One region of the Streptomyces sp. NPDC056479 genome, then DNA from elsewhere that is predicted to be linked to it. Evidence: riboswitches for the same ligand, from Rfam matches in the RefSeq annotation. Region 1 holds a riboswitch; each other region holds the start of a gene.
The links. A riboswitch is a leader RNA that binds a small molecule or an ion and turns the genes downstream of it on or off. The one in region 1 is predicted to bind cobalamin.
Positions count from the first base shown of each region.

Region 2: another riboswitch for cobalamin. It lies ahead of ACFQ6S_RS17340 (prenyltransferase/squalene oxidase repeat-containing protein); the one in region 1 lies ahead of metE (5-methyltetrahydropteroyltriglutamate--homocysteine S-methyltransferase).
Region 3: another riboswitch for cobalamin. It lies ahead of ACFQ6S_RS33405 (ribonucleoside-diphosphate reductase subunit alpha); the one in region 1 lies ahead of metE (5-methyltetrahydropteroyltriglutamate--homocysteine S-methyltransferase).

Region 1 is NZ_JBHTRZ010000003.1:404,740-414,381, reverse strand. Features, by position in the region: gene ACFQ6S_RS13405 (CbtA family protein) at 1-205, shown strand, start outside; gene ACFQ6S_RS13400 (hypothetical protein) at 350-679, shown strand; gene ACFQ6S_RS13395 (histidine phosphatase family protein) at 700-1,293, opposite strand; gene metE (5-methyltetrahydropteroyltriglutamate--homocysteine S-methyltransferase) at 1,390-3,708, opposite strand; cobalamin riboswitch at 3,863-4,087, opposite strand; gene ACFQ6S_RS13385 (3-hydroxybutyryl-CoA dehydrogenase) at 4,081-4,953, opposite strand; gene aceB (malate synthase A) at 4,950-6,542, opposite strand; gene aceA (isocitrate lyase) at 6,635-7,918, opposite strand; gene ACFQ6S_RS13370 (short-chain fatty acyl-CoA regulator family protein) at 8,296-9,642, shown strand, end outside.
Region 2 is NZ_JBHTRZ010000004.1:171,267-182,275, reverse strand. Features, by position in the region: gene ACFQ6S_RS17360 (ECF transporter S component) at 1-41, opposite strand, end outside; gene ACFQ6S_RS17355 (ABC transporter ATP-binding protein) at 38-1,789, opposite strand; gene ACFQ6S_RS17350 (energy-coupling factor transporter transmembrane component T) at 1,786-2,946, opposite strand; gene ACFQ6S_RS17345 (SCO2322 family protein) at 2,946-3,620, opposite strand; gene ACFQ6S_RS17340 (prenyltransferase/squalene oxidase repeat-containing protein) at 3,617-4,855, opposite strand; cobalamin riboswitch at 4,973-5,107, opposite strand; gene ACFQ6S_RS17335 (phosphotransferase) at 5,158-5,832, shown strand; gene ACFQ6S_RS17330 (nuclear transport factor 2 family protein) at 5,829-6,317, opposite strand; gene ACFQ6S_RS17325 (alpha/beta hydrolase) at 6,450-7,373, shown strand; gene fxsT (FxSxx-COOH system tetratricopeptide repeat protein) at 7,414-11,009, opposite strand, start outside.
Region 3 is NZ_JBHTRZ010000009.1:426,106-437,114, forward strand. Features, by position in the region: gene ACFQ6S_RS33395 (helix-turn-helix domain-containing protein) at 1-566, opposite strand, end outside; gene ACFQ6S_RS33400 (ribonucleotide-diphosphate reductase subunit beta) at 811-1,824, opposite strand; gene ACFQ6S_RS33405 (ribonucleoside-diphosphate reductase subunit alpha) at 1,824-4,211, opposite strand; cobalamin riboswitch at 4,336-4,510, opposite strand; gene ACFQ6S_RS33410 (GNAT family N-acetyltransferase) at 4,546-5,052, opposite strand; gene ACFQ6S_RS33415 (NACHT domain-containing protein) at 5,208-8,819, shown strand; gene mctP (monocarboxylate uptake permease MctP) at 8,856-10,484, opposite strand; gene ACFQ6S_RS33425 (DUF3311 domain-containing protein) at 10,481-10,747, opposite strand; gene ACFQ6S_RS33430 (YbdD/YjiX family protein) at 10,887-11,009, opposite strand, start outside.

The DNA of each region.
Region 1 (9,642 bases):
GGCGTACGCGTTCCTGCCCGTCGTCAACGAGGTGCCGGGCGACTTCCCAGCCACCGTGCTGTGGCGGTTCCGGCTCTCCGCGCTGGCCATGCAGGTCACGCTGTGGACGGGCTTCGGGCTGCTCTTCGGCGAGCTGGCCGAGCGACTGCTGAATCCCAAGCCGGCCGCCGCGGCTTCGGCCCCGGCGGTGGCCGCCCCCGGCTGACCGGAATGCGATCACGTGCGAGGGCCCGCGGAACCATCCGGGGGCCCTCTCGCGTTCCTCGGGCACCGAGTCGATCGGACAGCCATGGCAAGGACAACCGGCCGATCACCCGATGGACGATCCGACGGGGAGCGGAGGAGCCGAGTGGCCAGACATCCACAGCCGCGCCGCATCACGCTCGGCGGCCGCGAGGCGGTGGCGCTCACCGTGGAGGAGTACGAGCAACTGATGGCCAGCCGGCGGCAGATCGGCGGCCAGAGCGCCCGAGTGCGCGTACTCGGCCAGCAGGTCAAGCGGACCGAGCAACTGCTGCAGGATTTGGAGACGCTGGTCGCGGCCCCGCCGGAACGCTGCCGCGAGCAGCCGGGCGCGATGTGCGCCGACGGCGGGACGACGCAGGCGGACGCTGATCGGGGCTGTCTTCGCTGTGCCGTCGCGGCACTGCTGCGCCGCCACCGCGACTCGGCATCCTGAGATCCCGGGCAGGGTCGTTGCTAGTCGGTGTCCGGCGCGGCCAGGGGCCGCCCCAGCCGCAGGTTCCAGCGTCCGGCCCGTCCACTGAGCTCGGTGGCCGTCAGCGGGGCGACGTCGAGACGCCAGAACGCCGCAGTGGGCATGCCGAGCGCGTGGAGGACGGCCGCGCGTACGATCTCGGGCTCGACCACGGCGAGCGTACGACCGTCCAGATCCTGCGCGGTCGTCAGCCAGCGAGCGACCCGATCGCACAGGTCCCGCACCGACTCACCCCCGTGCGGCGCGCAGCCCGGGTCGGTGAGCCAGCGGCCCACCGGCTCCGGCTCGGCGGCACTCACCTCGTCGAGCGAACGGCCCCGCCAGCGGCCCACATCCAGCGCGGCCAGCTCCGGTATCGCCGGACCGAGCAGACCGAGCAGACCGAGCGCCTCGGCCGTCTCTTGGCAGCGCGAGCTCGGCGAGGTGAGCACACGGGCGGGCGAGGGCAGGGTCCCGGCGGCGGCGGCCGCCTGCGCTGCGCCGGTGGTGTCGAGCGGGGTCCGGCCGTCGTCGAAGCGGGCCTGGCGCAGTGCTGCGTTCATCGCGGGTGAGATGAAGGTGACGCGGCTGGTCACGCGGTCGCTCCTCGTGCCGGGGTCATGACGTGCTGCTCGCCCATGGGCCGGGCCCTCACCGCATGAGCGGTGAGGGCCCTTGGCCGGTCGGCCGGGTCAGGACCCGGACAGCTCCTCCCGTACCGTACGGGCCGCCGCCACCAGGTTCTCCAGCGAGGCCCGGGTCTCCGGCCAGCCGCGGGTCTTCAGACCGCAGTCGGGGTTGACCCAGAGCCGCTCGGCCGGGATCGCCTTCAGGCCCGTGCGGAGCAGCCCGGCGGCCTCCTCCGTGCTGGGGACGCGCGGCGAGTGGATGTCGTACACGCCCGGCCCGGCCTCGCGCGGATAGCCGTGGGCGGCCAGCTCGCGCGCGACCTGCATGTGGGAGCGGGCCGCCTCCAGGCTGATGACATCGGCGTCTAGGTCGTCGATGGCCTGGACGATGTCGCCGAACTCGGCGTAGCACATGTGCGTGTGGATCTGCGTGTCCGGCCGCACCCCGCCGGCGGTGAGCCGGAACGCCTCCGTGGCCCAGGCGAGGTAGGTGGTGTGATCGGCCGCGCGCAGCGGCAGCGTCTCGCGCAGCGCTGGCTCGTCCACCTGGATCACCGAAGTGCCGGCCGCTTCAAGGTCGTTCACCTCCTCACGCAGGGCGAGCGCGACCTGGCGGGCCGTCTCGGCGAGCGGCTGGTCATCGCGGACGAAGGACCAGGCGAGCATGGTGACCGGTCCGGTGAGCATGCCCTTGACCGGGCGGGAGGTGAGCGACTGGGCGTACGTCGTCCAGCGCACCGTCATCGGCTCGGGGCGGGAGATGTCGCCGGCCAGGATCGGCGGGCGGACGTACCGGGTGCCGTAGGACTGCACCCAGCCGTGCCGCGTGGCGAGGTAGCCGGTGAGCCGCTCGGCGAAGTACTGGACCATGTCGTTGCGTTCGGCCTCGCCGTGCACCAGGACGTCGATGCCGGTCGTCTCCTGGAAGGAGACGACCTCCTGGATCTCCGCCTTGATGCGCTCCTCGTAGCCGGCCGCGTCGATCCGGCCGGCGCGCAGATCGGCGCGCGCGATGCGCAGTTCGCCGGTCTGTGGGAAGGAGCCGATCGTGGTGGTCGGCAGCAACGGCAGCTTCAGGTGCGCGCGTTGGGCGGCGGCCCGCTCGGCGTACGGCTGCGAGCGGCGGGCGTCCGCCTCGGTGACGGCCGCCGAACGGGACCGGACCGCCGGGTCACCGGTGATCGGGGAGCCGGCGCGGGAGGCCAGGTCGGCCCGGTTGGCGGCCAGTTCGGCGGTGATCGTGCCGGTGCCCTGGGCGAGGCCCTTGGCGAGCGTGACGACCTCGGCGGTCTTCTGCCGCGCGAAGGCGAGCCAGCGCAGGATCTGCGGCTCGATGTCCCGCTCCGCCGCCGCGTCCAGCGGCACATGAAGGAGGGAGCAGGAGGCCGACACGTCCACCCGGTCGGCCAGGCCCAGCAGGGTGCCGAGCGTGGCCAGCGACGCCGACAGGTCGTTGACCCAGATGTTGCGGCCGTTGACGACCCCGGCCACCAGTCGCTTGCCGGGCAGCCCGCCGACGGCCGCGAGCGCGCCCAGGTTGGCGGCGGCGGACCCCGTGAAGTCCAGTGCGAGCCCCTCGACCGGCGCCTTGGCCAGCACGGGCAGCGCCTCGCCCAGCCGGTCGAAGTACGACGCGACCAGCAGCTTCGGCCGGTCGGTGCGGCCGCCGAGGTCGCGGTAGGCACGCGCGGCGGCGTTCAGCTCGGCCGGGGTGCGGTCCTGGACCAGGGCCGGTTCGTCCAGCTGAACCCACTCGGCGCCCGCCGCGCGCAGATCGGCCAGGATCTCCGCGTACACCGGCAGCAGCCGATCGAGCAGGGTCAGCGGCTCGAAGTCCGCGGCGACCCCGGGCGCGGGCTTGGCGAGCAGGAGATAGGTGATCGGGCCGACCAGGACCGGCCGGGCGGTCAGGTCCAGCGCCAAGGCCTCTTTCAGCTCGGCGACCTGCTTCGTCGAGTCGGCCGTGAACACCGTGTCCGGCCCCAACTCCGGCACGAGATAGTGGTAGTTGGTGTCGAACCACTTGGTCATTTCCAGCGGCGCGATGTCCTGGGTGCCGCGCGCCATCGCGAAGTAGCCGTCCAGGGCGTCGGCCTCGACCGAGGAGCGGTGGCGTTCGGGGATCGCGCCGAGCGCGACCGTGGTGTCCAGGACGTGGTCGTAGTACGAGAAGTCACCGGTCGGCACCTCGTGGATGCCGGCGTCGGCGAGCCGTCGCCAGTTCGAGCGGCGCAGTTCGGCGGCGGTGGAGCGGAGGGCGTCAGCGGTGACACGGCCCTTCCAGTAGCCCTCGATGGCCTTCTTCAGTTCCCGGTTCGGGCCCTGGCGGGGGTAGCCGTACACGGTGGCCCGTGCTGCCGCGGCTGCGGACTTGGTGGTCACGGAGATCTCCTTCGCGAGATGAATCCCTGAGATCCCGGCGACGGGACGAGAGCGCGAAGGGGTGACGAACCGATCGGCAACGGCCGTACGGCCGTCCGTTCGGTCATGTTCGCCGACCCGCCCTCGAGGTCACCGGGATGTCCGCGCACGAGTGGTTCGCGCGCGGGCAGTTGGCAGGTCTTCGGACTCGCGGGCACGCCCTCCTGGCCGGAGGACACCTACTGGCCGTCGCTTCCCGGGCCCGGTACGTCGGACCCAGTGCGTATGACGGCGGTCGTTCCCGCTCACCGCTGCGGGGCAGTCCCGGATTCCCACCGGGTTCCCTCTTGCGACGCATCCCGTCTGGCCGACGGGGCGAACCAGCTGCACGGATCAGCCTACCTGGCCGTACACATGGAACCCCCGGCCGCTCTTACGGCCCAGCAACCCCGCCTCCACCATCCGCTGGAGCAGCGGGGGAGGGGCGTGGAGGGGTTCCTTGAACTCCTCGTAGAGCGACTCGGCGATCGAGGCGACCGTGTCGAGGCCGATCAGGTCCGCGAGCTTCAGCGGGCCCATGGGGTGGGCGCAGCCCAGTTCCATGCCGTCGTCGATGTCGGCGGCGGTGGCGAAGCCGGACTCGGCCATGCGGATGGCGGACAGCAGGTAGGGGACGAGCAGCGCGTTGACGACGAAGCCCGCCCGGTCCTGGGAGCGGATCACGGTCCGGCCGAGGGCGCCGGTCGCGAAGTCCTCGACCCTGGCGATCGTCGCCGCCGACGTGTGCAGGGAGCTCACGACCTCCACCAGCGGCAGAACCGGCACGGGGTTGAAGAAGTGCAGGCCCACGACCCGGTCCGCGCGGCCGGTCGCCCGGCCGAGCCGCATGACCGGCAGGGAGGAGGTGTTGGTGGCCAGCACGGCCGCCGGATCCTCGACGATCTTGTCGAGCGCGGAGAACACCTCGATCTTGGCGTCCGGGTTCTCCACGACGGCCTCGACGACGAGCTGCCGGTCGGCCAGTTCCTCCAGACTGCCCGTGAACACCGTCCGGGCGAGCGCGTCCCGCGCGGCGGCCTGCTCCAGCCTGCCGCGTCGCACCGCGCGGTCTAGCGAAGCCCCCACTCGTTCCCGGGTGGCGCGGGCCGCGACCGCGTCCACCTCGCAGACCACGGTGTCGAGTCCGGCCAGCGCGCACACCTCGGCGATCCCGGCCCCCATCTGCCCGCCGCCGACCACGCCGACGCGCCCGATGCCCCCGCTCATGCCCCGGCTTCCGTCCGCCGCACCAGATGGCGGCGGTAGGCGTCCGGCGTGAAGAACCCCGGCAACTCGCCCGCCAGCGCGCTCCGTTCGAACAGCGCGCGGATCTCGTCGACCGGCGCCCACGGATACTCGGCGCCCAGCGCCACGATCTCGTCGTCGACCAGCCGCAGCACGGTCTCCCGGTCGATCACCCGGTGCCGCAGCCACTGCCAGATCTGCACCCGGGCGATCTCGGCGGTGGCCGCGTCCTCCATCAGGCCGTTGATGGCGACCGCGCCCTGTCCGCGCAGCCAGGCCGCGAAGTAGCGCAGCGCCACGGCGATGTTGACGCGCACCCCCTCGGGTGTGGGGGGCCCGCTGATCCGGCGCACCGACAGCAGGTCGGTGGCGCTGACGTCCACGTCGTCACGCATACGGTCGATCTGATGCGACCGGTCGCCGAGGACACCGCCGAACACCTCACGGCAGACCGGGACGAGCCCCGGATGGGCCACCCAGGACCCGTCGAACCCGTCCTCCGCCTCCCGCTCCTTGTCCAGCCGGACGGTGGCCAGCGCGGCCTCATTCCCGGCCGGGTCCCTGCCGGGCACCTGGGCGGCCATGCCTCCGATGGCGTGGGCGCCGCGACGGTGGCACGTGCGCACGAGGAGTTCGGTGTACGCCCGCATGAAGGGAGCAGTCATCGTCACCTTCGCCCGGTCGGGGAGAAGGAAATCGGTGCGGTGACCGAAGGTCTTGATCAGGCTGAACAGGTAGTCCCAACGGCCCGCGTTGAGCCCCGAGCTGTGCTCGCGCAGCTCGTAGAGGATCTCCTCCGTCTCGAACGCGGCGGTGATCGTCTCGATGAGGACCGTGGCCCGGACCGTGCCGCGCGGTATCCCGAGCAGTTCCTGGGCGAGGACGAACACGTCGTTCCACAGCCGGGCCTCGTACCGGTTCTCCAGCTTCGGCAGATAGAAGTACGGGCCGTGGCCGGCGTCGATCTGACGCTGGGCGCAGTGGAAGAAGTACAGCCCGAAGTCGACGAGGGCGGCGGGCACGGGATGGCCCTCGTACGCGAGGTGTTCCTCGTCGAGATGCCAGCCGCGGGGGCGGACCACGATGGTGGCGAGCCGTTCGCCGAGCCGGTAGTCCTTGCCCTCCGGGGTGCTGAAGTCGATACGGCGCTCGATGGCGTCGAGCAGGGTGAGCTGCCCGCCGATGACGTTCTCCCAGGTCGGGGAGGTGGCGTCCTCGAAGTCCGCCATCCACACCTGGGCCCCGGAGTTGAGCGCGTTGACGGCCATACGGCGGTCGGGCGGGCCGGTGATCTCCACGCGCCGGTCGGTCAGCCCGGGGGCGGGCGGCGCCACACGCCAGGTCGGATCGGCGCGCACGGCGGAAGTGACCATGGGGAAGTCGAGCACAGAGCCGCTCGCCAGGCGCAGAGCCTGACGCCGGCGCTCCTTCATCAGATCTTGGCGACGCTCACCGAAGGCGGCGGCGAGGTGGCCCAGGAAATCCAGGGCGGCGGGCGTGACGATCTCGTTGTGCCGGTGACCGGGGGCGCCGAGAACACGGACACGGTGGTTGAGCGCAGTAGTGGACAACGGTTTCTCCTGACTGAAGGCGAGGACACGTCCTCAAGGGGCGCGGGGAACCGCGCGACCAGCCCCCACGCACCCGCGGACGACAACCGGACCTAGTGGAACTGCTCTTCCTCCGTGGAACCGGCCAGCGCAGTCGTGGAGGACGCAGGATTCACCGCCGTGGACACCAGGTCGAAGTACCCCGTACCGACCTCCCGTTGATGCCTGACCGCAGTGAACCCCTGCGCCAGCGCAGCGAACTCCCGCTCCTGAAGGTCCACATACGCCGTCATCCCGTGCTCGGCATAACCCCGCGCAAGATCGAACATCCCGTGGTTCAGCGAGTGGAACCCGGCCAGCGTGATGAACTGGAACCGATACCCCATTGCCCCCAACTCCCGCTGGAACTTGGCGATCTGGTCGTCGTCCAGCGCCGCCTTCCAGTTGAAGGACGGCGAGCAGTTGTACGCCAGCATCTGATCCGGGTACCGGGCGTGGATCGCCTCGGCGAACTCCCGGGCCTGCGCGAGATCCGGCGTACCGGTCTCCACCCAGATCAGATCGGCGTACGGCGCGTACGCCAGCCCGCGTGCGATCACCGGCGCCATGCCGCCCCGCACCCGGTAGAAGCCCTCCGCCGTGCGCTCCCCGGTCACGAACTCGGCGTCACGCTCATCGACATCGCTGGTCAGCAGGTTGGCGGCCAGCGCATCCGTGCGGGCGACGATCAGCGTCGGCACATCGGCGATATCGGCCGCGAGCCGTGCCGCGTTGAGGGTGCGGATGTGCTGCGCGGTCGGCACCAGCACCTTGCCGCCGAGGTGGCCGCACTTCTTCTCGGAGGCCAGCTGGTCCTCGTAGTGGATGCCGGCGGCCCCCGCCGCGATCATCGCCTTGGTCAGTTCGAAGGCGTTCAACGGGCCGCCGAAGCCGGCTTCCGCGTCGGCGACGATCGGTGCGAGCCAGTCCGTGGTGTCGCCCGCGTCCTCGGCGGTGGCGATCTGGTCTGCGCGCAGCAGGGCGTTGTTGATCCGACGGACCACCTGGGGCACGGAGTTGGCCGGGTACAGGCTCTGGTCCGGGTAGGTGTGCCCGGCCTGGTTGGCGTCGGCGGCGACCTGCCAGCCGGACAGGTAGATCGCCTGGAGGCCCGCCTTGACCTGCTGCACGGCCTGGCCGCCGGTGAGCGCGCCCAGCGCGTGGACGTAGTCCCGCTCGTGCAGTTGGCGCCACAGCCGCTCGGCGCCGCGCCGGGCCAGGGTGTGCTCCTCGCGGACGCTGCCGGAGAGCCGTACGACGTCCTCGGCGCCGTAGGTGCGCTCGACGCCCCGCCACCTGGGGTCGTTCGCCCAGCGCCGCGCGAGCTCGTCGGCCGCCTGCGTCCTCGCCTCTGCCATGACTGTCACCGTCTCCTCGGTTGTTGTGTCTGCCAACCCCCCACTGGGAGCGACTGGGTTGGCACTGCGTGTCGTAGGGGTGAAACGCGGCCCGCCGTCGCCAGGGGCGAAGCTGAGCAATGCTGCCGATGCAGGACCTCGCCGATGCCGGGATCTCCGACGTCAGGGCGTGAGTCGCGCCCCGGTTCCGGGCGGTGTCTGCCGGGTCCGGCGGGCCGCACTGGAACTCTGGCACTGGCACTGGGTGCCATCAATGGTGGACGAATGCCAAGTTCTGCGAATCTTCTCGCCGCCGATTGCCAATCTTGCGAAGGGTGCGAGCGGCGCGGGTTCGCATACGCTGACCGGATCCCGTCCCGGATCCGACAGGAGCGCAGGTGAGCAAGACCTACGCGGGCGCGCGGCTGCGGCGGCTGCGCGAGGAGCGCCGGATGAGCCAGGCCGAACTCGCCCGCGTCCTGGCCATCTCGCCGAGCTATCTCAACCAGATGGAGCATGACTCCCGCCCGCTCACCGTGCCCGTTCTGCTCCGGCTCACCGAGACCTTCGGCGTCGACCCGGGCTTCTTCTCCGAGCGCGACACCGCCCGACTGGTGGCCGACCTGCGCGAGGCGCTGACGGGTGAGATCGCCGCCGCCCGGGTCTCCCCGTCCGACCTCGCCGAACTCGCCGCACGGATGCCCGCGGTCGCCCGGGTCCTGCTCGACCTGGGCCGCCGCAACCAGCAGCTGTCCGAGCGGCTCGCGGGGGCCGACGGCCGCGACAGCGCCGACGCCGGGCCGCGCTCACCGCACGAGGAGATCCGCGACTTCTTCTACCGCCGCCAGAACTACCTCCACGACACCGACGTCGCCGCCGAGCAACTGGCCGAGGAGATCGGCATCCGGCCCGGTGAGATCCTCCGGGCCCTGACCGCACGCCTCACCGACGCCCACGGAATCCGCCTGTCCACCGGCTCCGGCGACCATCTGCACCACTACGACGAACCGACCCGCACCCTCCACCTCTCGACCCGGCTGCGCCCCGGCCAGCGCGCGTTCCGTATGGCGACGCAGCTCGCCCTGCTGGAACACGGCAGCGAACTGGACCGGCAGGCCGCCGAGGACTTCCCGGCCGACTCGCCCGCCCGCACCCTGGCCCGCATCGGCGTCGCCAACTACTTCGCCGCCGCGCTGGTGTTGCCGTACACCGCCTTCCACACGGCGGCCGAGGAGGTCCGCTACGACATCGAGCGCCTCACCGACCGCTACGGCCTCGGCTACGAGACCGTCAGCCACCGGCTGAGCACCCTCCAGCGCCCCCGGCTGCGCGGCGTGCCCTTCTCCTTCGTCCGGGTCGACCGCGCCGGCAACATGTCCAAGCGGCAGTCCGCGACCGGGTTCCACTTCTCCCGGGCCGGCGGCACCTGTCCGCTGTGGAACGTCTACGAGGCCTTCGCCGCGCCCGGCCGGATCCTTGTGCAGATCGCCGAAATGCCGGACGGGCAGCGGTACTTGTGGACCGCCCGCGCGGTCACCCGGCACCGTGGCGGCTGGGGCGAGCCCGGCAAGACGTTCGCCATCGGGCTGGGCTGCGAGATCCGCCACGCGCACCGTCTCGTCTACTCCGACGGCCTCGACCTCACCAGCCCCTTCGCCGCCACCCCGATCGGCATGGGCTGCCGCGTCTGCGAACGCCTCGACTGCCCCCAGCGGGCCGCGCCGCCCCTCGGACAGACCCTGCGG
Region 2 (11,009 bases), on a different contig from region 1:
CCGAGACGGATGGGGCGCGCCTGCCCCTGGGCGCCGGTCATGACAGCGCCTGCCGGACCTGGGTGACCGTGAGCCACTGCTGCGGCGCCAGGATCTTGGTGACCTGCGGGGCGAAGGACGGCGAGGAGACCACGACGTCCGCCGTCGGGCCGTCGGCGATCACCTCGCCCTCCGCGAGAAGGATCACCCGGTGGGCCAGTTCGGCGGCCAGCTCCACGTCGTGCGTGGCCAGGACGATGGCGTGGCCCCGGTCGGCGAGGTCGCGCAGCAGGGTGACGAGGTGGGCCTTCGCCGCGTAGTCGAGGCCGCGGGTCGGTTCGTCGAGGAGCAGCAGAGGCGGGCGGGCCGTCAGGACGACGGCCAGGGCGAGCGTCAGACGCTGGCCCTCGGAGAGGTCACGGGGATGGATCTCGTCCGGGATGCCCGCCAGGAGCGCGGACAGCAGGGTGCGGCAGGTACCGGGTTCGGCGCCCGCGTCGGTGTCGGCGGCCGTGCACTCGGCGCCGACCGTGTCGGCGTAGAGCAGATCACGGGGTTCCTGCGGGACCAGACCGACGCGCCGGACGAGGTCGCGGGGTGGTGTGCGGTGGGGTTCGGCTCCGCCGGCCTCGACATGGCCGGCGGACGGTGCCACGAGACCGACCAGGGTGTTGAGCAGCGTCGACTTGCCGGCGCCGTTGCGGCCCATGAGGGCGATGGTCTCGCCGGGGGTGACGGTGAGGCCGATGTGGTGGAGGGCGCGGATTCGGTCGCGGGTGACGGTGAGGGCCCGTACTTCGGCGGCGTAGGGGGATCGAAGGGCGGGCTGGGCGGGGGTGCGCGTGCGTCGGAACCATCGGCGGTGGGTGGTGCCCGCCGGCTCGGGGGCTTCGGAGGACCTGCGGCCGCTGGTGGTGGATGGCCGGTCGTGCCCATGCGGCGTCAGCCGCAAGTCGATTGCGGCCCCGCGCCCCTCAACGGCGTCGCTGTCCCGCTCGCCGAGTCGTGCCCGCAGGTCCGCTGCCCGTCGTCGGGCGTCTCGCACCGTCAGGGGCAGCGGCGACCAGCCCGCCAGACGACCCAGCGCAACGACCGGGGGATACACCGGGGACACGGCCATGATCTCCGCCGGGGTGCCGACGATCGGGGCCGCCCCGGGGGCGGGGAGCAGGGCGATCCGGTCGGCGTACTGGACCACACGCTCCAGACGGTGTTCGGCCATCAGGACCGTCGTGCCGAGGTCGTGGACCAGGCGTTGCAGGACCGCGAGGACCTCCTCCGCGGCGGCCGGGTCCAGGGCCGAGGTCGGCTCGTCCAGGACCAGGACCCTGGGGTGCGGGGTGAGCACCGAGCCGATGGCGACGCGCTGCTGCTGGCCGCCGGAGAGCGTGGCGATGGGGCGGTCGCGGAGGTCGGCGAGGCCGAGCAGGTCGAGGGTCTCCTCGACGCGGCGGCGCATCACGTCCGGGGCGAGGCCCAGCGACTCCATGCCGTAGGCGAGTTCGTCCTCGACCGTGTCCGTGACGAAGTGCGAGAGCGGGTCCTGCCCGACCATGCCCACCACGTCCGCGAGTTCGCGCGGCTTGTGCGTACGGGTGTCACGGCCGGCCACCGTGACACGGCCGCGCAGGGTACCGCCGGTGAAGTGCGGGACGAGCCCGCTCACCGCGCCGAGCACGGTGGACTTGCCGACCCCCGAAGGACCGACGAGCAGGACCAGCTCGCCCTCCGGGACCTCGAAGTCCACTCCCTGCACGGTGGGTTCGACGGCACCGTCGTACGTCACGGAGACGTTCTCGAAGCGGATCACGACGTCTCCTTGGGGGCGGGGCGCAGCGCGGGCTTCCGTGGCGCGGCGGTCCGGGGTGCGGGGCTGACGAAGGCCGGGAGCAGGCCGAGGAGTACGGCCGCCGCGGGCCACAGGGGAAGGGTGGGCGCGACCAGCGGGACCACGCCGGGGTGCAGCGCCGCAGGGTCACGGTCGGCGGCGAGGATCAGCAGGGCGGCGACCGCCGCGCCGGAACCGGCGACCAGCCAGGCACGAGCGTCCCAGCGGGCCGGGCGGTAACGGGTGCGCAGCGAGCGGCGACCACCGAGGCGCAGGCCCGCCAGCGCGGCGGCGAGCCCGATGAGGAGGACCGGGAGACCGTACGTCCCGCCTTCGGCGGTCAGCAGGCCGTACGTTCCCGCACAGACGCCCAGCAGGCCGCCGAGGGTGAGCGTGGCGGTCGTACGGCGGACGCGGGGCGGGACGTCGGCCGTACGGCCGTATCCGCGCGAGTCCATCGCGGCGGCGAGGGCGACCGAGCGCTCCAACGCGCCCTCCAGGACGGGGAGTCCGACGTGCAGGAGGCCGCGGACACCGGTGTCGGGGCGGCCGCGCAGCCGGCGGGCGGACCGCAGGCGCTGGACGTCGGCGATCAGGTTGGGGGCGTAGGTGAGGGCCACGACCACCGCCACACCCATCTCGTACAGCGCGCCGGGGAGGGACTTGAGCAGACGGGTGGGGCTCGCGAGGGAGTTCGCCGCGCCCACGCAGATGAGGAGGGCGGCCAGCCGCAGACCGTCGTAGAACGCGAAGAGCAGAGTCTCGACGGTGACCCTGCCGCCCAGCCGGATGCCCTGCGCCCAGTCCGGGAGGGGGATTTCGGGGAGCGTGACGATCACGTGCGTGCCGGGAATGGGGGAGCCGAGGGCCACGGCGAAGACGAGCCGGATGAGGATGACGACCAGGGCGAGCTTGACGAAGGCGGTGTAGGAGCGGGCCCAGGGGGTGTCCGGGCGGCAGGTCGCCACGACGTAGGCCGAGGTGGCGATGAGAAGGGTGAGGAGGAGGGGGTTGGTGGTGCGGGTGGCTGCGGTGCCGAGGGCGAGCGACCAGAGCCACCAGGCGCCGGGGTGCAGCGCCGGGAGGCGTTGGGGCCGGGGGATGGAGGCCGGGTGTGTGGGTGTGGGCCGGGGGGCCATCAGGCTCGCCGCCGTCGTGCCTGCCAGACGGCTGCCGCCCCCAGTACCGCCACCACGGCGATCCCCGTGACCAGGCCGAGGGAGGGACCGTCGGCGGAGTCGCTCTTGTTGTCGGTGGCCGTCTGCCGGCTTTCCTTGTCGGTCGGCGCCGGCCTGTCGGTGTCCGACACCTGCTCCCCGCAGCCCTTCTGCGGGTACCCGGCGATGGCGCACAGCAGGGCGTTCGTGTCGTAGCGCAGGGGCTTGGCGACCGCCGCCAGAGCCTCCGCCGTCGTCGCGTCGGGGGCCACCCGGGCACAGGCGGTACGACGATCCGGCGGCGTCTCGCCCGACGCGGCGTCCGCCGCCGAACCGAAGTCGATGACCAGCGCCACCCGCTTCTCGCCGTCCTGCGCGGGAGTTCGCGCACAGATCACCGCGAACTCGGCCGCGCCCCTCGGCTGGGCCGCGTCCTTCGAGTCCGCGCTCACCGCGAAGCGGAAGCCCTGGACGTCCCCGTCGGACGGGCGGGCGAGGGAGGGGCCCTGGGTGGCGTAGGTCCAGGTGCCGCCGTCGCGCTCCCAGAAGGACCAGTAGCGGTAGCCGGTCGCCTGGGCGGCCTGGGCCGCGCCGGTCACGAGGACCAGCGCGGCCAGGAGTGGAGCGAGTGCGCGAACGAGTGCGCGGCGGATCACGATCGGCGGCCCTTGTTGCGGCCGCTGAGCAGGAAGCCGATGCCGATGCCGACGACGAGGAAGATGCCGACGTACCACCAGACACCGAAGGGACTGTCGCCCTTGTCGTCCTTCTCCTTGTCCTTCTCCTCCTGCTTGTCCGTGGCCGTCGGCGAGTCCTGCGGTGCGGGGCCGGTCGCGTTGAGCTGCTTGACCAGGTCGGAGCCGCCGAAGTCGCGCGGGTCGGTGCCGGTGGCGTGGGCGGCGAGGATCAGCTGGGCGTAGGCGGCCGGGCCGCTCTGCGCCGCCCACTGGGCCGAGTTCTGCTCCAGCCAGCGCAGGGGCTTCTGGGCGGCATCGGCACCGGACTGCGCGGCGAGCGCGACGACCGCGTCGGCCGTGTTGCCGTAGTCGGGCTGGTCCTCGGCTCCAGGCAGGACGGACTTCAGGTGGCCGTCCTTGGCGAGGGTCTTCGTGAGGTAGGCGGCGCCGTTGGCCGCGGCCTGCTGCGGGGCCGGGTAGCCGCCGTCGGTGCAGGCGGCGTCCGACGACGGCTTGCCGGCGCTCACCACGAGGCCCTTGCCGAGCGTGCCGACGACGCCCGCGGCCGTCGCGTCCGCGTTGGCGACCAGGTCACCCTTCTTGTCCGGCTGGAAGGCGAAGGCGCCCGCTTCGTCGGCCTTGCACGGCAGGGCGAGCTTGATCAGCGCGTCGTAGGGCGACTGCCCGTCCTTCACGACCTCCGCCGGCTTCTCGTCCACGGCGGCCAGCGCACCGATCACGACCGACGTCGAGTTCGTGTCACTCGGCCCGCCCGCGGTGTAGCCCCAGCCGCCGTCCTTGTTCTGCACCGACTTCAGCCAGGTCACGGCCTTGCCGGTGGCGGCGTCGTGGCCGCCGAGCGCGCCGAGGGCCTGAACGGCGGCCGCAGTGCTGTTGGTGTCGATGAGGAGCTTGCTGTCGCAGGCGCCGCTCGCGTCGGCGCGGTACGGCGCGAAGGCCCCGTTCGCGCACTGCTGCCCCACCAGCCAGTCCACCGCACCCTTGGCCGGCTTCACCCCCACCGTGTCCTGCGCGAGCAGCGCGAGGGACTGGCGCCAGACGCCGTCATAGGTGGGATCCCCGTCGCCGTACAGCTCGGCGGGAAGCGCCTTCGACGGCGACGCGGACGGGGACGAGTCGGCGGCTACGGCCGGCGTGGCCGCGCCGATCACGACGGCGGCGGCCAGGACCGCGGCGCTACGACGGACGTACATGATCGGCGGGTGCCCTTCCCTAGGGGGAACCGGGCAGCGCAGGGGAGAGCCCCGGCGGCTCGGCTCCGTATACCTCGACGGTGCCGTGCTCCGGCCGGCTGCCGGGGCACGTGAGCCGGTCACAGTGACGTACGCGGCGATCCGGCTCACCGGCCTTCGACGACGACCGGTTCACGGTTGCGGGTCAGCGCCGGAATTGCACCGGCTTTCCCACGTACGGGTGTGATGACGACGGCGACACTCTACCCGGGGGTAGGGAGGGGTTGAGAGGGGGCTGTGGGCGGCGGAGACACCGTCCCCTCATGACGGAGGGGACCGGGGCGGCGGGGCGGCTGCTGGGCGCGGGGCGCACGGCCGACGTGTACGAGATCGACGAGGCGTGGGTACTGCGCCGCGACCGGGAGGGGTACCGGGACGCGCTCGCCGAGGGTGCGGTGATGGCGTACGTACGCGAGCACGGCTACCCGGCGCCCCGGGTCCGGCTCGCCGACTCCTCGCGGACCGACCTGGTGATGCGGCGGCTGTCGGGGCCGACGATGCTGGGGGCGCTGGGCGCCGGGACCATGGGCGCGGACGAGGCGGGCCGCATCCTGGCCCGCCTGCTGCGCCAGCTTCACGACATCCCCGCACGTGTGTCGCAGCGCCGCGTCCTGCACCTTGACCTCCACCCCGACAACGTCGTCCTCACGCCCGACGGCCCCTGTGTCATCGACTGGAGCGACACGCAGGAGGGCGACCCCGGCCTCGACTGGGGCACCTCGGCGGTGATCCTCGCCCAGGTCGCCGTCGACGAGGGGCCCCTCGCCGCGCCCGCCCACGCCATCCTCAAGGCCCTCCTCACCGACCCGTCCCACCTCACGGAGAACGGCCTCACGGAGGCGCTGCGCCGACGGGCCGCCAACCCGACGATGACGCCGGGGGAGATCGAACTCCTGGGCAAGTCCGAGGAGTTGATCCGCCCCTTCATGCGTGGCTAGCCGCCGGCCCGCGGGGTGGGTCCGCCGAAGGGAAGGTGGAGGGTCCGTGAGGTGAGCCGCCAGCTGCCGTCGTCCGCGATCCGGCGGAACGCGTCCTCGTAGTGACCGACCTGGACGGGCGGCCCGGCCGGGACTATGCCGTCCTCGTAACCGTCGACGCGGTACGTCGTGAAGTACGAGGTCGCCGTCGCCGTGTCCGGGGTGGTGACCGTGACGAGGACGTTGGACATCATGCGGCGGGAGAGCCGGTCGGCGGGCCGGGAGCCGAAGTACTCCCGCAGCGCCACCCAACCCTCGACCGCCCGCTTCCCCTCCGGCCAGGTCCAGATGCCGTCCTCGGTGAACAACTCCGCGACGGAGGCTGGTTCGCCGAGATCGAGGCGATGGACGAAGTCGACAATGACTCGCTCGCAGGCCCGTTCGGCCATGAGTCGGTCCAAGGGGGCGATGGTGTGCGGGGAGTTCATGGGGTCTGCGGTGCTCATGGTGATCTTTATACGGCCACGCGCGCCGGGCGCCGCTTGAACGGTCACGTCGCGAGGCGCCATCCTCTACCGTTTGTCTCAGCGAGTGGCTCCAAAGGGCGCGTAGGCGCCGGCCGACGGGAGGCGCGCCTGGTGTTCTCAATCGTCAAGAGTGGTGACGGCCGGAGACTGCTCGCCTTCGAGACGTCGGGGGACCCCAAAGGACATCCGGTGTTCTTGCTGCATGGCACTCCGGGTAGCAGGGTCGGGCCGCGTCCACGGGCCATCGATCTGTACCGGCTGGGGATTCGTCTCATCTCCTACGACCGACCGGGATACGGGGAATCCGAGCGATTCGAGGGACGCAAGGTCGAGCACGCCGCCGCAGACGTGGAGGCCATCGCCGATCACCTGAAGATGGCGCGTTTCTCCGTGATCGGCCGTTCCGGAGGCGCACCGCACGCATTGGCCTGCGCGGCGCTGCTCCCGGACCGGGTGGCGAGCGCAGCCGCCCTGGTGAGCATCGCCCCGCCCGATGCCGACGGGCTTGATTGGTTCGACGGCATGGCACACTCCAACGTCGACGCCTACCGGGCCGCTTCCGAGGCCATCCACCACGATTCCGCGGGGTTCCTGCAGCGACTCAAGACCAGACTGGCCGGTAACGCGGATGCCATTAGAGACAACCCTGAGTCGCTTCTGAGCTGGCTGGCTCCGGCGCTGCCCGCGGCCGACCGGGCAGTGGTGGCACATGGCGGGATCCGAGGTCTGCTCCTCGCCAACTACCAGAACAGCGTTGTGCGTTCCTCCTTCGGATGGCTCGACGACGTGCTGTCGTTCAGGCGGGACTGGGGCTTTGAGCCAGGCAGAATCGTGAATGTTCCTCTGCTGCTATGGCATGGCGAGCACGACACTTTCTCGCCCGTCGGCCACTTCCGGTGGCTGGCCGACCGCATACCTTCGGCCACACCCGTACTGAAGCCCGGGGCGGCGCACTTCGCCGCGTTGCCCGCCGTACCGGTGACACTCGCCTGGCTTCGTGACCGTGCCCGCGAACGTTACGAGGCCGTGGTGTAGGGGGTCTCAACAGACTCGGCCGTGCTCGCGGGAGTGCGGATCACTGCTGGCCAAGGATGGGGTAGGGGTCGAACTCCCAGCCAGAGCGGCACCACTCGCGCAGGGCCAGAGGGCGGGGATGGTCGGCCCCGAGCCGGGCGGTGAGCGCGCCCAGCACGTGCTCGCGCAGCCGTTCGGCGGCCTCGGTCTCTCCCAGTTCGTTCAGGACCACGGCGAGGTTGGCCGCGCAGACCAATGGGGCGGGGTGCTGGTCGTCGTTGAGGACATCGCGGAGCCGGTCCAGTACCTCCTCGTACGTGGCGCGGGCTTGCTGCCGCTGCCCCAGTGCGGCCTTGGCATTGGCCAGGTTCACCCGGCACATCAGGGTGAACGGGTGGTCGTCGTCGAAGATCTCCGCGAAGGCCCTTGCCGCCTGCTCGGCGTGGGCCAGGGAGGAGGCCGTCTCATCGGCCGCATGGAGAAGCACGGCCAGGTTTGCGTAACAGGCCACCGTGTAGGGGTGCTTGTCGTGGAAGAGCCGACGGCAGTCGTCCAGGACCTGGCGGGCCAGGTCGCATGCTTCCTCGGTACGGCCCTGCGCGCCCAGAGCCCCGGCAAGTCCCAGGTCGAGCATCAGTCGGTTGGGGGAGGCCGAGAGCTCCTCGGCGGGCAGTTTGGACAGCACCGCCCGCGTCAACGCCTCCGCTTCCTGCGCCCGGCCGAGCTGGCGCAGGGCGCCCGCCAGCGCCGTGCCCGCGTGGATGGTGATCGGAGAGGAAGGGCCGAACTCTTTGTTCGCCAGGCAGTGATCGTAGGTGCGCCGCAACAGGAGTTCGGATCCGGCGTAGTCGCCGCAGTCGAGCAGGTCGCGGGCGTAGCTGATCGTCGTTTCCCGGGTGTAGGGGTGTTCCGTGCCCAGGATCTTGTTCAGGGTTTCCAGCGTCTTGCGGTCCAGCCGCAGGGCGTCCGTGTACTGCCCCAAGCCCCGCAGGCATACAGCGAGATTGTTGGCCGCAGTGAGGCTGCGAGGATGGTCCTCGCCGAACAGCTCGAGAAACTGCTCGTGGTTGAGCCGGTCGCGTTCCAGTGCTTCGCTGTAGCGGCCCAGGCCACGCAGGTCGGCTGCCACACCGCCGGACGTCATGAGGATGTGGAGGTCGTGCGGGCTGTCCAGAGCCGCTTCCTGGCGGCGCAACACGTCCTCGTCCAGGTCCAGGGCCTCCTGGTACCGGCCTTGGGCGCGAAGGATGTTGGCGATCTGGAATCCCATGTGCAGCACCCAGCGTTCGTCGGGCCCGCTGTGTTCGAGCCAGCCCTGATGAACTCGCGTGCCCAGTTCATACGCCTGCTTCAGCTCGCCGCGACGGCGCAACTGGCGCACCCGGTCCACGATCAGCTTGCGGATGCCGTAGTCGGGTGCCGTGAGGGCCCACGGGGTGCCCAGGTGCGGCCAGATGATGCGGTAGCGCACCCAGGTGTGGTGGTCCTCGGGGTCGTCCTGTTCGGGACGGGCGGCCACCAGGGTGCGGAACACGACGTCCCGGGTGGCTTCCTGCTCCTCCTCCGTCATGTTCAGGCGCACCGACATCTGTACCAGACGGTGCACGCGGAGGCTGCGCGACTTGCGGTCCAACGCGGCGAGCGAGAGCCGACTCAGCTCTTGGAGCGCCCGCGCGATCATCTCCGTACTGTCGAAGGCGCGCGGGTGGAACTCCCTGTTGGCCGGGCTGCCCTGACTGGCCAGCGACTGTGCGATCTGCGTGCTCTGCAGAAGATCCAGGGAGATGGGTTCAGGACTGAACCAGGCCGCCAGTTTGAGCAGATGCACCGCCGGCGGAAAGTTCCTGTTGAGCTGCCTGATGGCCACGCTCCAGGTCTTGGAGACGTCGAGCAGCCGGTCATCGGGGCTCAGGCCGACAGTGTCGGCGGCGGGCTGGTGCTGGAGGAGCCTGACGTATTCATGGGTCTGCAGGCCGCTTTCCTTGAGCACGGCGGCCGCGTGTTCGACGGCCAGAGGCAGATCACCGAGAGCGGAAGCCACCTCGTCGGCCTCCTCGGTGCTGCACTCGGTGAGCCTGCGCTTGAGGTGGGCCACGCTCTCCGCGCGCTCGAACACACCGACATCGACGATCTCCGCGTACCGCTCCCAGCCCTCGGAGCGCTGGCCGGTGATCAGGACGTGGCCGGCCTTGCTGCTGACCAGCAGGTCGGACAGATCGTTCACGTGCTCGACGTTGTCGAGGATGAGCAACCAGCGGCTGTAGGGGCGGCCCAGACGCAGAGCATCCTTGACGCCGGCCGCCGTCGTCGTCGGGTTCTTGCGCTCGGCGACCTTCAAGTGGCTTGCCAGCCCCGCGTATTGCTCCACCGCGAGGTTGCGCTGATCGGCCTGGATGTGCCATACGACGTCGTAGTCGCCCTTGAAGCGGTGAGCGAACTCCAGGGCCAGCATCGTCTTGCCCACCCCACCCATGCCGCGCATCAGCACCGTGCCGTTGCCGGCCCGCAGCCTCTCGCGCAGAAACTCCAGTAGTTTCTCGCGTCCGGTGAAGGACGGGTTGCGGATCGGTACCGACAGCACCGCGGGCTCGGCTCCGGGGAAGCGAGGACCGCCATCGCTTGCTGCAGCCGGGGTGAACAGCGGCTGCGTCGGGGCCTCAACGGCATTCAGCAGCGCTTGCCTGGCAGCCTCCTCATCGGCGCCACAACGAGCCAGATCCGCGGCGGTCCGCTCGGAGAACGGCGGGCTCAGTCGTACGTCGTCCACGCGGACGGTGACCAGGCTGCGCCGGTTGCCCAGATCATCGACGGTGTCGGCCGCCTCCCACACCGGGCGCGTCTCCTGGGACTTCCGGTAAGAGTGGGACAGGACCGCGATGGTCCGGGTGGGTGACTCGACCGTATGCGTGTCGACGGTGCGTGCTGGCGCCGCGGTTGTGCCGTTGGGCAGCAGATGTACTTGAAAGCCCACGGACTTGAGGGTGAACTCGATCCAGTCGGCCCAAGTACGATCTTCGGACACGAAGCTGACGTGGACGTTGGTGTTCTCCAGCGGTCTGGGCCGCTTGTAGAGGGCGAGGACCCGCTTGCGCTCGGTGTCGTCCAAACGGGGCAGCGTGGTGACCTCTCCCTCGGAGATGACATCCGTGAGCCGCTCGCACGCGGCGAGCAGTGAGGTGGGGCTGCCGGGGGCATCCCGGAAGGGGGCCAGCAGTTCTTCGTAGGCGTAGAAGGGCCGGTAGGGGATCTCGACCTTGCCCCAGTACTCCTGGGCGTCCAGAGCGCAGTGGCGGCGCACGATGTCGGCGAACTTCGCCCGCATCTGCTCCCGCGCCGCCTCCAGCCGGTCGGCCTCGCCGTTCGCGTCCTCCACGCGCATGGGGACCGGAATGATGCGGATTCCCCGATGGCCGTAGAGACTGTCGATCTTCTGGGCCACGGCCTGTGCGCCGTCCATTCCCTGGCTGCTGGGAGTGAAGGCCACGACCAAGACGTCCGGCAGCAGCACGGTGCACACGTCGGAGACATCGCTCAGGCCGGTGCGGCTGTCGATCAGGACGTAGTCGTAGTTCTGGGTGAGTTCGTGCTTGAGGGCCTCGACGAAGACCGGTCCGTGCCAGGTGTGGTCGAGGAAGTGCAGCCAGTCGAACTGCGAGT
Region 3 (11,009 bases), on a different contig from region 1:
ATCCGCCGGGCGATCTTGTTGGCCACATCGGGCCCCTGTTCCTGCCGCACGATGTGCAGACAGGCGTCGATCCCCGCGGCGGTGCCGGCACTGGTGATCACCGGGCCCTCGTCGACGTAGAGCATGTCCGGCTCGACGATGGCCTTCGGGTTCTGCCGGGCCAGTTCCGCGGCGTGCCGCCAGTGCGCGCTGCAGCGCCGCCCGTCGAGCAGCCCGGCAGCGCCGAGCACAAAGACGCCGGAGCACACGCTGAGCACCCGCGCACCTCGGTCCACGGCCCTGACCAGGGCGTTCAGCAGCTCTGGCGGATAGACGCGGGTGGCGAAGTCATCCCCCGCCGGCACGACGATCAGATCGGCCTCCTCCAGCCGCTCCAGGCCGTGCGGCGTGGAGACGGTGAGGCCGCCGACATGGGTGCCCAGCGCCGGTCCCTCGGCCGAGGCGACGGCGAAATCGTAGGTGGGCAGCCCGTCGTCGCTGCGGTCGAGGCCGAACACCTCGCAGACGACGCCCAGTTCAAAGGGGTGCACACCGTCGAGGAGTACGGCGGCCACGTTTCTCAACATACTGCCAGTGTGCCTCACGGCTGGCAGTAAATCGAGGGTGTGCGGCAGTCCTGCCACTGTTCGTCATGAGTGTCCGGAGCGACAGTGGTGTCATGACTACAGAACAGACACAGACACTGCTCACCATGGTCTTCGTGCTCGGGATCTTCGTGCTCCTGGCCCTCCCGTCAGTGATCGGGATCGTGCACGACAGGCGCATCGACCGTCAGATCAGGGAGGCCCAGGGACGCAACGAGCCCGAGGCTCAGAAGTCCTCGTCCAGGTCGACGGTGCCCTCCACCGCCACCTGGTACGCCGAGGGACGCCGCTCGAAGAAGTTGGTGAGCTCCTGAACACCCTGCAGCTCCATGAAGGAGAAGGGGTTCTCGGAGCCGTACACCGGAGCGAAGCCGAGGCGCGTCAGGCGCTGATCGGCGACACACTCCAGGTACTGCCGCATCGACTCGGTGTTCATGCCCGGGAGGCCGTCACCGCACAGGTCGCGCCCGAACTGGAGCTCGGCCTCGACGGCCTCCCTCAGCATGTCGGTGACCTGCTGCTGGAGTTCGCCGTCGAAGAGCTCGGGCTCCTCCTTGCGGACGGTGTCGACGACGTCGAAGGCGAAGCTCATGTGCATCGTCTCGTCGCGGAACACCCAGTTGGTGCCGGTGGCCAGGCCGTGCAGCAGGCCGCGGCTGCGGAACCAGTAGACGTAGGCGAAGGCACCGTAGAAGAACAGGCCCTCGATGCACGCCGCGAAGCAGATCAGGTTGAGCAGGAAGCGACGCCGGTCGGCCTTGGTCTCCAGGCGGTCCAGCTTCTCGACCTCGTTGATCCACTTGAAGCAGAACTCGGCCTTCTCACGGATCGACGGGATGTTCTCGACGGCGTCGAAGGCCGCCGCCCGGTCCGCCGGGTCGGGCAGGTAGGTGTCGAGCAGCGTCAAGTAGAACTGGACGTGCACGGCCTCCTCGAAGAGCTGCCTGCTCAGGTACAGGCGCGCCTCGGGCGAGTTGATGTGCTTGTACAGCGTCAGCACCAGGTTGTTCGCCACGATCGAGTCGCCCGTCGCGAAGAACGCGACCAGCCGGCCGATCATGTGCTGCTCACCCTCGGACAGCTTCGCCAGGTCGGCGACGTCGGAGTGGAGGTCGACCTCCTCGACGGTCCAGGTGTTCTTGATGGCGTCCCGGTAGCGCTCGTAGAAGTCCGGGTAGCGCATGGGACGCAGGGTCAGTTCGAAGCCCGGGTCGAGCAGGTTGCTGTTACGGGTGGTCATTACTGGCAGGCCTCGCAGGACTCGGGGTTTTCCAGGGAGCAGGCGACGGCGTCGGGCTCGGCGACCTGCTGGACGGGGATGGTCTTCTCGGGCTGGGCGGACTGAGCCTGGGCGGCGCGGGCGATGCGGGTCGCCGGGCGCGAGCGCAGGTAGTACGTCGTCTTCAGGCCCGACTTCCAGGCGTACGCGTACATCGAGGAGAGCTTGCCGATGGTCGGCGTCTCCAGGAACAGGTTCAGGGACTGGGACTGGTCCAGGAACGGCGTCCGGTCGGCGGCCATGTCGATCAGGCCGCGCTGCGGGATCTCCCACGCCGTGCGGTACAGGGCCCGTACTTCGGCGGGGATCCAGGCGAAGTCCTGCACCGAGCCGTTCGCTTCGCGCAGCGCCTCACGGGTGCGGGCGTCCCAGACGCCGAGCGCCTTGAGCTCGTCGACCAGGTAGGAGTTGACCTGGAGGAACTCGCCGGACAGCGTCTCGCGCTTGAACAGGTTGGAGACCTGCGGCTCGATGCACTCGTAGACACCGGCGATGGAAGCGATGGTGGCGGTGGGCGCGATGGCGAGCAGCAGGGAGTTGCGCATACCGGTCGTGGCGATACGGCTGCGCAGGGCCGCCCAGCGCTCCGGCCAGGTCAGCTCGACGCCGTAGTGGTCGGGGTGCAGCACACCCTTGGCGGAACGGGTCTTCTCCCAGGCCGGCAGCGGACCGCTCCGCTCGGCGAGGTCGGCGGAGGCCTCGTACGCGGCGAGCATGATGCGCTCGGCGATACGGGTGGACAGGGCCTTCGCCTCGGCCGAGTCGAAGGGCAGCCGCAGCTTGAAGAAGACGTCCTGCAGGCCCATCGCACCCAGGCCCACCGGACGCCACTTGGCGTTGGAACGGCCCGCCTGCTCGGTCGGGTAGAAGTTGATGTCGACGACACGGTCGAGGAAGGTGACGGCCGTGCGGACGGTGGCGTCGAGCCGCTCCCAGTCGATGTCGCCGGTCGTCGTGTCGACGAACGAGCCGAGGTTGACGGACCCCAGGTTGCAGACGGCCGTCTCCCCGTCGTCCGTGACCTCCAGGATCTCCGTGCAGAGGTTGGAGGAGTGGACGACCTGGCCCGGCAGGGCGGTCTGGTTGGCGGTGCGGTTGGCGGCGTCCTTGAAGGTCATCCAACCGTTGCCGGTCTGCGCGAGGGTGCGCATCATGCGGCCGTACAGGTCACGGGCCGGGATGGTCTTCCGCGCGAGACCGCTCGCCTCCGCCTTGCGGTACGCCGCCTCGAACTCCTCGCCCCACAGGTCGACCAGCTCCGGCACGTCCGACGGCGAGAACAGCGACCACGGCTCATCGGCGTTGACCCGGCGCATGAACTCGTCCGGGATCCAGTGCGCGAGGTTGAGGTTGTGCGTACGCCGGGCGTCCTCACCGGTGTTGTCGCGCAGCTCCAGGAACTCCTCGATGTCGGAGTGCCAGGTCTCCAGGTAGACCGCGGCGGCACCCTTGCGCCGGCCGCCCTGGTTCACGGCGGCGACGGAGGCGTCGAGGGTCTTCAGGAACGGGACGATGCCGTTGGAGTGCCCGTTGGTGCCTCGGATCAGTGAACCGCGGCTGCGGATACGGGAGTACGCGATGCCGATGCCGCCGGCGTGCTTGGAGAGGCGGGCGACCTGGTGGTAGCGGTCGTAGATGGAGTCCAGCTCGTCGAGCGGGGAGTCGAGGAGGTAGCAGGACGACATCTGGGGGTGCCGGGTGCCGGAGTTGAAGAGCGTGGGGGAGGAGGGGAGGTAGTCGAGGCGACTCATGAGCCCGTAGAGCGCGGCGACTTCGTCCAGTGCCCGGGTGGTGTCGTCCTCGGCGAGACCGGCGGCGACACGCAGCATGAAGTGCTGGGGTGTCTCGATCACCTTGCGGGTGATGGGGTGCCGGAGCAGATAGCGGCTGTGCAGGGTGCGCAGGCCGAAATAGCCGAAGCGGTCGTCGGCGCCCGTGTCGATCAGCGCGTCGAGGCGGGCCGCGTGGATCCGCGCGAACTCGGCGGTCCGGTCGGCGATGAGCCCCTCGCGGTGGCCGACCACGACCGACTCGGTGAAGGACGTGACGCCCTGCGAGGCGGCCTCGGCGGCGATGGAGATGGTCAGCAGCCGGGCGGCCAGCCTGCTGTAGGCGGGGTCCTCGGAGATGAGACCGGCCGCCGCCTCGGTGGCCAGTTCGCGCAGCTCCGCCTCGTCCGCGCGGGCCGACCGGCCGCGCAGAGCGGCGGCGGCGACCCGGCCGGGGTCGGCGTCGGGGAGGTCGGCGGTCAGCTCGGCCAGGAGCCGCAGCAACGCGGTTCCCGGGGCGTCATCGTCGATCGGGACCGCTGAGACGGCTGAGGCCGGGTCTGCTGGCGCGATGGTCACGTGGGGGCTCTCCCTCGCTCGGCACGGGGGCCTTGCGGAGGGCAGGGGGCAGCACACGAGCGCACACGGCGTCGCGTCCACCGGCCCATTCCACGAGGCCCGGACGTCTGGGCGCACCGGCCGGGTGGCCGGGCGCGCTGTCGGCAGGTCCTCGGACTGACTCCTGTGCACGGGGTTCCTGGGTTCCTGGGGTTCCTGGGAACAGACATGCACAAGTACACCGTTGCGGGACAGTTCCGGATTCGCACCGGATTCCCCTGCGACGACAGCGAGGACGAGCATACATCTTGTGCTCGCCCGCCACGCCACCCCCAGATGTTGTGTCGCGGTGGTTTCAGAGCGTCAACTCATAGGTGAGGAGAGTGAGGTCGAGGACGTCCGGGAGCGGATTCCAGTCCCGATCGGGTGTGCGGACGAAGCCCAGGCGTTCGTAGATGCGATGCGCGCCGAGCATGGTCCGCTGGGTCGACAGCACGATCCGCACACAGCCCTCGGTGGCCCGGGCGCGGGAGACGCAGGCGCGGACGAGGGCCTCGCCGGCGCCGCGTCCGCGGGCGATGCCGTCGACGGCGAGCATCCGGATCTCGGCCTCGCCGGGCCGGGCTATGTCGGCCATGGGGCCGCCGCACGGCACGAAGGTCACCCCGCCCAGCAGCCGGTCGTCCTCGACGGCCACGAGCACCTCGGCGGCAGCCGCCCGCCCCGCCACGTCCTTGAGCTCCCCCAGGTACGAGTCGCTCTCACCGAAGTCGAGGAGGTCGTCCTGGAGGTAGGCCTGGGCGGTGATCTCGCCGAGCGCGTCGTACTCGCCGGGATGCACCTGCCGGATCACGATGTCCATGCGGTCGAGTCTGGCGGACGGGTCCCGGCGACGGCCTGGGTTTTTTATCGAGGGCCGCCGGGTTGCGGGCAGTTTTGGGAGTGCTTCCATGGAGGTAGGTGTCGACGCCCGCGGTCCCTTTCGTTTCGAGAGCCTGTCTCGGAAGGAGACGCACGATGACGAGGGTCGTCCGGCACCCGCCCGGCAAGGAGCGGCCGCGCAACGCGCCGATGGCGACACTTGCTCCGAGACGGGCGGGCAGTTGGGCCGGGCGGGGATTCGTGGGGCACTGGCACCGGCTGACGATCCGTCTGGAAGCCCGCCGTGGCACCACCCGCCCCAAGAAATGGCGCCGCTGGATCTCCTACACCAACGCCACCCGGGCCGTCTGGGTGGTGGCCGCGCTCGCGCTGCTCGCCTGGGCCGTGGAGGGCCTGTACATCGTGATCACGGGCACCACGACCGGCTTTGAGGAGTGGCGGCAGGACAGCGAGGGGTTCGAAGCCGTCATGCGCTTCGTCGGCCCGGTGCTCGCCGCGTCGATCGCCGCCACGCTCTTCCTGTTCTGGTGGTACCGGTGGACGAAGCGGCGCTATCTCGCGAAGGCACGGGACGACCCCCATGGACTGGTGGTCACCGCCGGCCCGGACGCCGCTGACATCGTGGGCCGGGAGGACATCGCCCAGGTCATCGCCGAACGGCTGCGGGAGCGCGACACCCGCCGGCCCTATCTGCTGGTCGGCGGCGTCGGCGTGGGCAAGACGGCCGTGCTGGTCCGGCTCACCGAACTGCTGGCCGAGCAGAACGCCGTGCCGGTGCCGATCCGGCTGCGGGACGCGACCGGCGACCTGAACTTCGAACGCATGGCCAGGCAGCGCTTCGCCGAGGAGGCGCCCCGGGGCATCCTCGCGCGCAGCAAGACCGACCGGGTCTGGCAGCAGCTGCTCGCCGACGACAAACCGGTCGTCATCGCCGACGGGCTGGAGGAGGCCCTTCTCGGCGACGGCCTCCAGCAGAACCGGGACAACATCATCCGGCGGGCCATCGAGCGCGCCCACGAGGAGAAACTGCCCCTCGTCATCGCCTCCCGGCCGCACAGCCCGCTGGAGAGCACCCCGGCCGCGATCGTGGAGCTGGAACCGCTCAGCGAGGAGGAGGCCCTGCGCTTCGTCCAGGCACATGTTCCGGAGGCCGACGAACGCCGCGTGGACTGGATCGTGGAGACGGCGGAGGTGACCGAATCGCCCGTCTATCTGCAGATAGCCCGCGAACTGCACCGACACGGAGCCCTGGAGCACGATCGTCCGGACAACGACCCGCAGCACATGAACACCCGCAGCCGCGACCGCGGCACGCTGCGGCTCTGGCTGCTGGAGACCTGGGACCAGGCACTGTGCGAGGGCCGGCTGCGCAAGGACGTCGCACTGAGCCGACGGGAGCGCCGCGACACCCTCGAAGTGGTCTCCGCGCTGGCCTGCGTGGGACTGCTCCAGGACAAGCTGGAGGTCGGCTTCGGGGAACTGCTCGACACCGACGTCCATCCCGGCCCGGCCAGGCGTGCGCAGGCCCGCGCCGAGCACCTGTGGAGCAGCGGACGCGGCTTCGACCGGTACGGCAGACGCGGCAACGTCTTCTCCGAGTGGCACCGGCAGCAGATCTGGGACGTGCTCTGCCGACGGCTCGGCCAGGAGGAGCGGAGGCGGCTGCGCCGGGGCAACATGGACCAGTGCCGTGCCGCCCTCGCCCGGATCGCGCGCAACGCCGACAAGCTGGGACTGGTGGAGGGCTTCGAACGCAAGGTCCGCTTCCCGCACAGCATCATCCAGGCCTACTTCGGCTACCGCGTCCTGAACGAACTGGGCGAGCGGGACACCGGAGAGCTCGTCGAGCAGGCGTTGCAGCCACCCGGCCCCAGTCGCGAACTGCTCATGTCCCTGGTGCTGTTGTCGCGCCGGCGGGCGGCGACGCTGCGGGCCCCGAGGGACGGTGTCCGGGCGGAGGCGAAGAAGGAGATCGAGGAACTGCTCCGCAAGTCGCCCGTGGGCGGCCACACCGTGGCCCACCGGCTCCGCACGGCCGCGCGCCGCCGTACCGAGGATCCCAAGGCCCTGGATCTGTACGCGGCGGCCGTGGAGATCGAGAGCGCGGAGGAGTCCCCGAGGCTGCTGGGCGGCATCGTCGACGAAGTGCGCAAGAGGTGGGCCGGTTTCAAGGGGGACCGGCGCACTCTCGACGACGCCAAACTGAGGCTGCTCAGGCAACTAGGGGCAGCGCTGCGCGGCGTCTCCGGCCGGATCGACACCACTCCGCTCTACGAGGACCTCGTCCAGATCGGCGTACGGGAACCCTCCTACTCCATCCGCCTGGCCGCGGCCCAGGAGTTCGGCACCGGCGGCAACGCGGCGTTTGCGGTGATCCGCGGATGGGTCGGGATTAACACCGACCCCGTGCGGGAGTACGACGACCGGCTCGGCGAGCTGACGGCGTGGAAGCGGCGGGAGTACGAGCGATGGGCCGAGCGCATGGCACGGGCGAGGGCCGCGGGCGCGCCCTCACGGGCCCGTTCCGAGCGCATCGGCCGGCTGCAGCAGGACCGGCGCGGTCTCAACCAGGAATACCGCAGGAGGCGGGTCGATCTGCTCCGGGAGTTCACGATGCGCGCCTGGATGATCCCCATGCTGCTGGGCTCCGTCGACGAGGCGCACCGTGACGAGGCCAGGGAACGCCTCACCAAGTGGCTGCGCCACCTCGACCCGAAGGCCACCGGCGGCGCCCCCGACCTGCCGCTCGCCCTGGAGGCCGCGCTGGCCCAGGGTTTCAAGTACGCGGCCAACCGGCGCATACGGCATCCGCAGGCCTACACCGGCGGTCGCGCCGACCTGATCCGGCAGGCGGAGACCGTGCTGCGGCAGTCCCGTTGCTGGTACGCGCAGCTCATGCTGCTCCAGGCGCTGTGCCTGTGGGAGCTCCCGGACGGCCTGGGCGTCCACGAGCCGGATGCACAGGCGACGAACGGGAAGGGCGATCGCGACGGCGCGCGTGGGCCGTACCCGGGGATGCGCGGGACGACCGCCGTACAGACCGTGAAGCGGTGGCTGTCGATGACCGGCACGGTGAACCCGGCGCCCGGGCAACCGGAGCCGAACGGCGACTCGCCCCGGCGGTTCCTGCACCCGTTCGTCGCCGAGGCGGGCGACCTGGTCGCCCTCGCGCTGGAGACCGGGCAGCCGGAGCGGTTCCTCTGGATTGACGAGAAGGGCGTCGCCGACAACATCGGCGCACGCACGGGCAGCCCCGAGGGATACCGCAAGCACAACCTGTGGATTCCGCCCTCGGTCGGGTGGAGCACCCTCGATGCGCGTGCCCAACGCCTCGTCGCCGATGTGCTGGTGATGCTGAACCTCGTCGAACGGGACGGGCATCCCGACGAGGTCGAGGAGCGGATGGCCCGCGTCGAGCAGCCCGGGATGCAGCTCCCGCCGTGCATCCGCAGCGACCGCGGTCCGCTGCGGCCCGACCTGCGGGCCGGCATCTCGGCCCCGCCCACGCCGGGCACGACATGTCTGCCGGACTGCAAGTTCCAGCTCTGCCCCTACCCGCCGCGGGGCTGCGTGCCCAGGGGGGAGATCCGGGAGCCGTTCTGCCGCCAGCAACAGGCCCTGCTACCGGGACGCGCACGCCGCCACCTTCCCAGAGGCCTGCGCCGCAAGACACCGCACTGGGTCAGCATGCGCGTCCGGGAACTGGACGACTTCTGGCAGCAGATGGCCGGGCGTACGCGCAGCTAGTGCGGCACGCCCGGCCATCGGGCAGGTGAACCGGCGTCAGTGGGACGAGCCCGCCGTCGCCGGCGGCAGTTCCACCTCCACGCCCGGGTCCCCGGCGTCCGCCGTGTAGTCCTCCGGCTTCGTCTCGTCGACGCCGTCCGGAGCCTTCGCGGCCTTCAGGACGAAGGTCAGGACCACGGTGACCAGGACGTTGAGCACGAACGCCGTCAGGCCGATGTAGCCGATCTCGCCGATGCCCGGGATCTCCTTCGCCGAACCGCCGAAGTGCTGCTGGGTCGGGGAGGCGACGCCGTACGCGGCGACCGTGCCGTAGATCATGCCGACCGCCCAGCCGGCCAGCAGCGCCCAGCGGTGGAACCAGCGGGTGAACAGGCCGCCGACCAGGGCCGGGAAGGTCTGCAGGATCCAGATGCCGCCCAGCAGCTGGAAGTTGATGGCGACCGTCTTGTCCATCGTCAGGACGAAGACCAGCGCGCCCACCTTCACCAGCAGGGACACGATCTTGGAGACCTTGGTCTCCTGCGCGGGCGTGGCGTCCGGCTTGATGAAGTCCTTGTAGATGTTGCGGGTGAAGAGATTCGCGGCCGCGATCGACATGATCGCCGCCGGCACCAGCGCGCCGATGCCGATCGCCGCGAAGGCCACGCCCGCGAACCAGGACGGGAACATGTTCTCGAACAGCTGCGGAATCGCCAGCTGGCCGTTCTGCACCTTGATCCCGGCCGCGATCGCCATGAAGCCCAGCAGGGCCAGCAGGCCCAGCATCAGGGAGTACAGCGGCAGGATCGTGGTGTTGCGGCGGATCACCTCACGGCTGCGGGAGGACAGCGTCGCGGTGATCGAGTGCGGGTACATGAAGAGCGCGAGCGCGGAGCCCAGCGCCAGCGTGGCGTACGTCCACTGCCCGGCCTCGGCTGGGACCAGCGCACCGCGCGGCGCGCCCGTGGCCGGGTTGGTCTGGCTGTACGCCTCGCTCGCCTTGGCGAAGATCTCGTCGAAGCCGCCCAGCTTGATCGGGATGTAGATGATCGCCACCGCGATGACGATGTAGATCAGCGTGTCCTTCACGAACGCGATCAGCGCGGGGGCGCGCAGACCCGACGAGTAGGTGTACGCGGCCAGCACACCGAAGGCGATGAGCAGCGGCAGGTCCTTGATGAACCAGTTGGTGTTCTCGCCGCCGCCGACGCCCATCACGTCCAGCACGGCCTGGATGCCGACGAGCTGGAGCGCGATGTACGGCATCGTCGCCAGGATGCCGGTGACGGCCACCGCCAGCGACAGGCCCTTGGAACCGAAGCGCCCGCGCACGAAGTCCGAGGTCGTCACATAGCCGTGCTTGTGCGACACCGACCACAGACGCGGCAGGAACGTGAAGACCAGCGGGTACACCAGGATCGTGTACGGCACCGCGAAGAAGCCGGCCGCGCCCGCCGCGTAGATCGCCGCGGGTACGGCGACGAAGGTGTACGCCGTGTACAGGTCGCCGCCGAGCAGGAACCAGGTGACCCAGGTGCCGAACGACCGGCCGCCCAGGCCCCATTCGTCGAGGCTGTTCTCGTTCTCGGCCTTGCGCCAGCGCGCGGCGAGGAAGCCCATGACCGTGACGAGCAGGAAGAAGATGATGAAGACGGCGAGTGCAACGCCGTTGACGCCGTCCTTCACTTCGACGCACCGCCCTTCTGAGCGGCGCGGGCACGCTGGTCACGCTGCCACAGCTTGTACGCGGTCATCGTCAGCAGCGTGGAGATGAGGACCCACAGCATCTGGTACCAGTAGAAGAACGGGATGCCGGCCAACGTCGGATCGGTCTTGGCATACGAACCGACCCACAGCATCGCCACGAAGGGCGCGCCGAGGCAGAGCGCGATGACGACCCGCACAGGCGTCACCACCGGCCCTCTGTTCACTTCTGGCACATCTGACATCTGACGGCTCCGTCCCCTCACTGATCACCTGAGAAACGCCCGGGCAATGTAGGTGACGGTGCAACGACAGCGGAAGACCCTGTCCGCATATCGGATGTGGAGGGTTGGTGTGCATGGCAGCTTCAGGGCGGCGCCGCGCTCAGCAGCAGCGGAACCCCTGGCGTGGGTCGGCTTCCTGACGGTCCGTCCGCATCCGTTCGAAGTCGCGCCGGGAGGGCACCTTCGCGTCCGGGTGCTCATGCCGGATGTGTGCGACATAGCG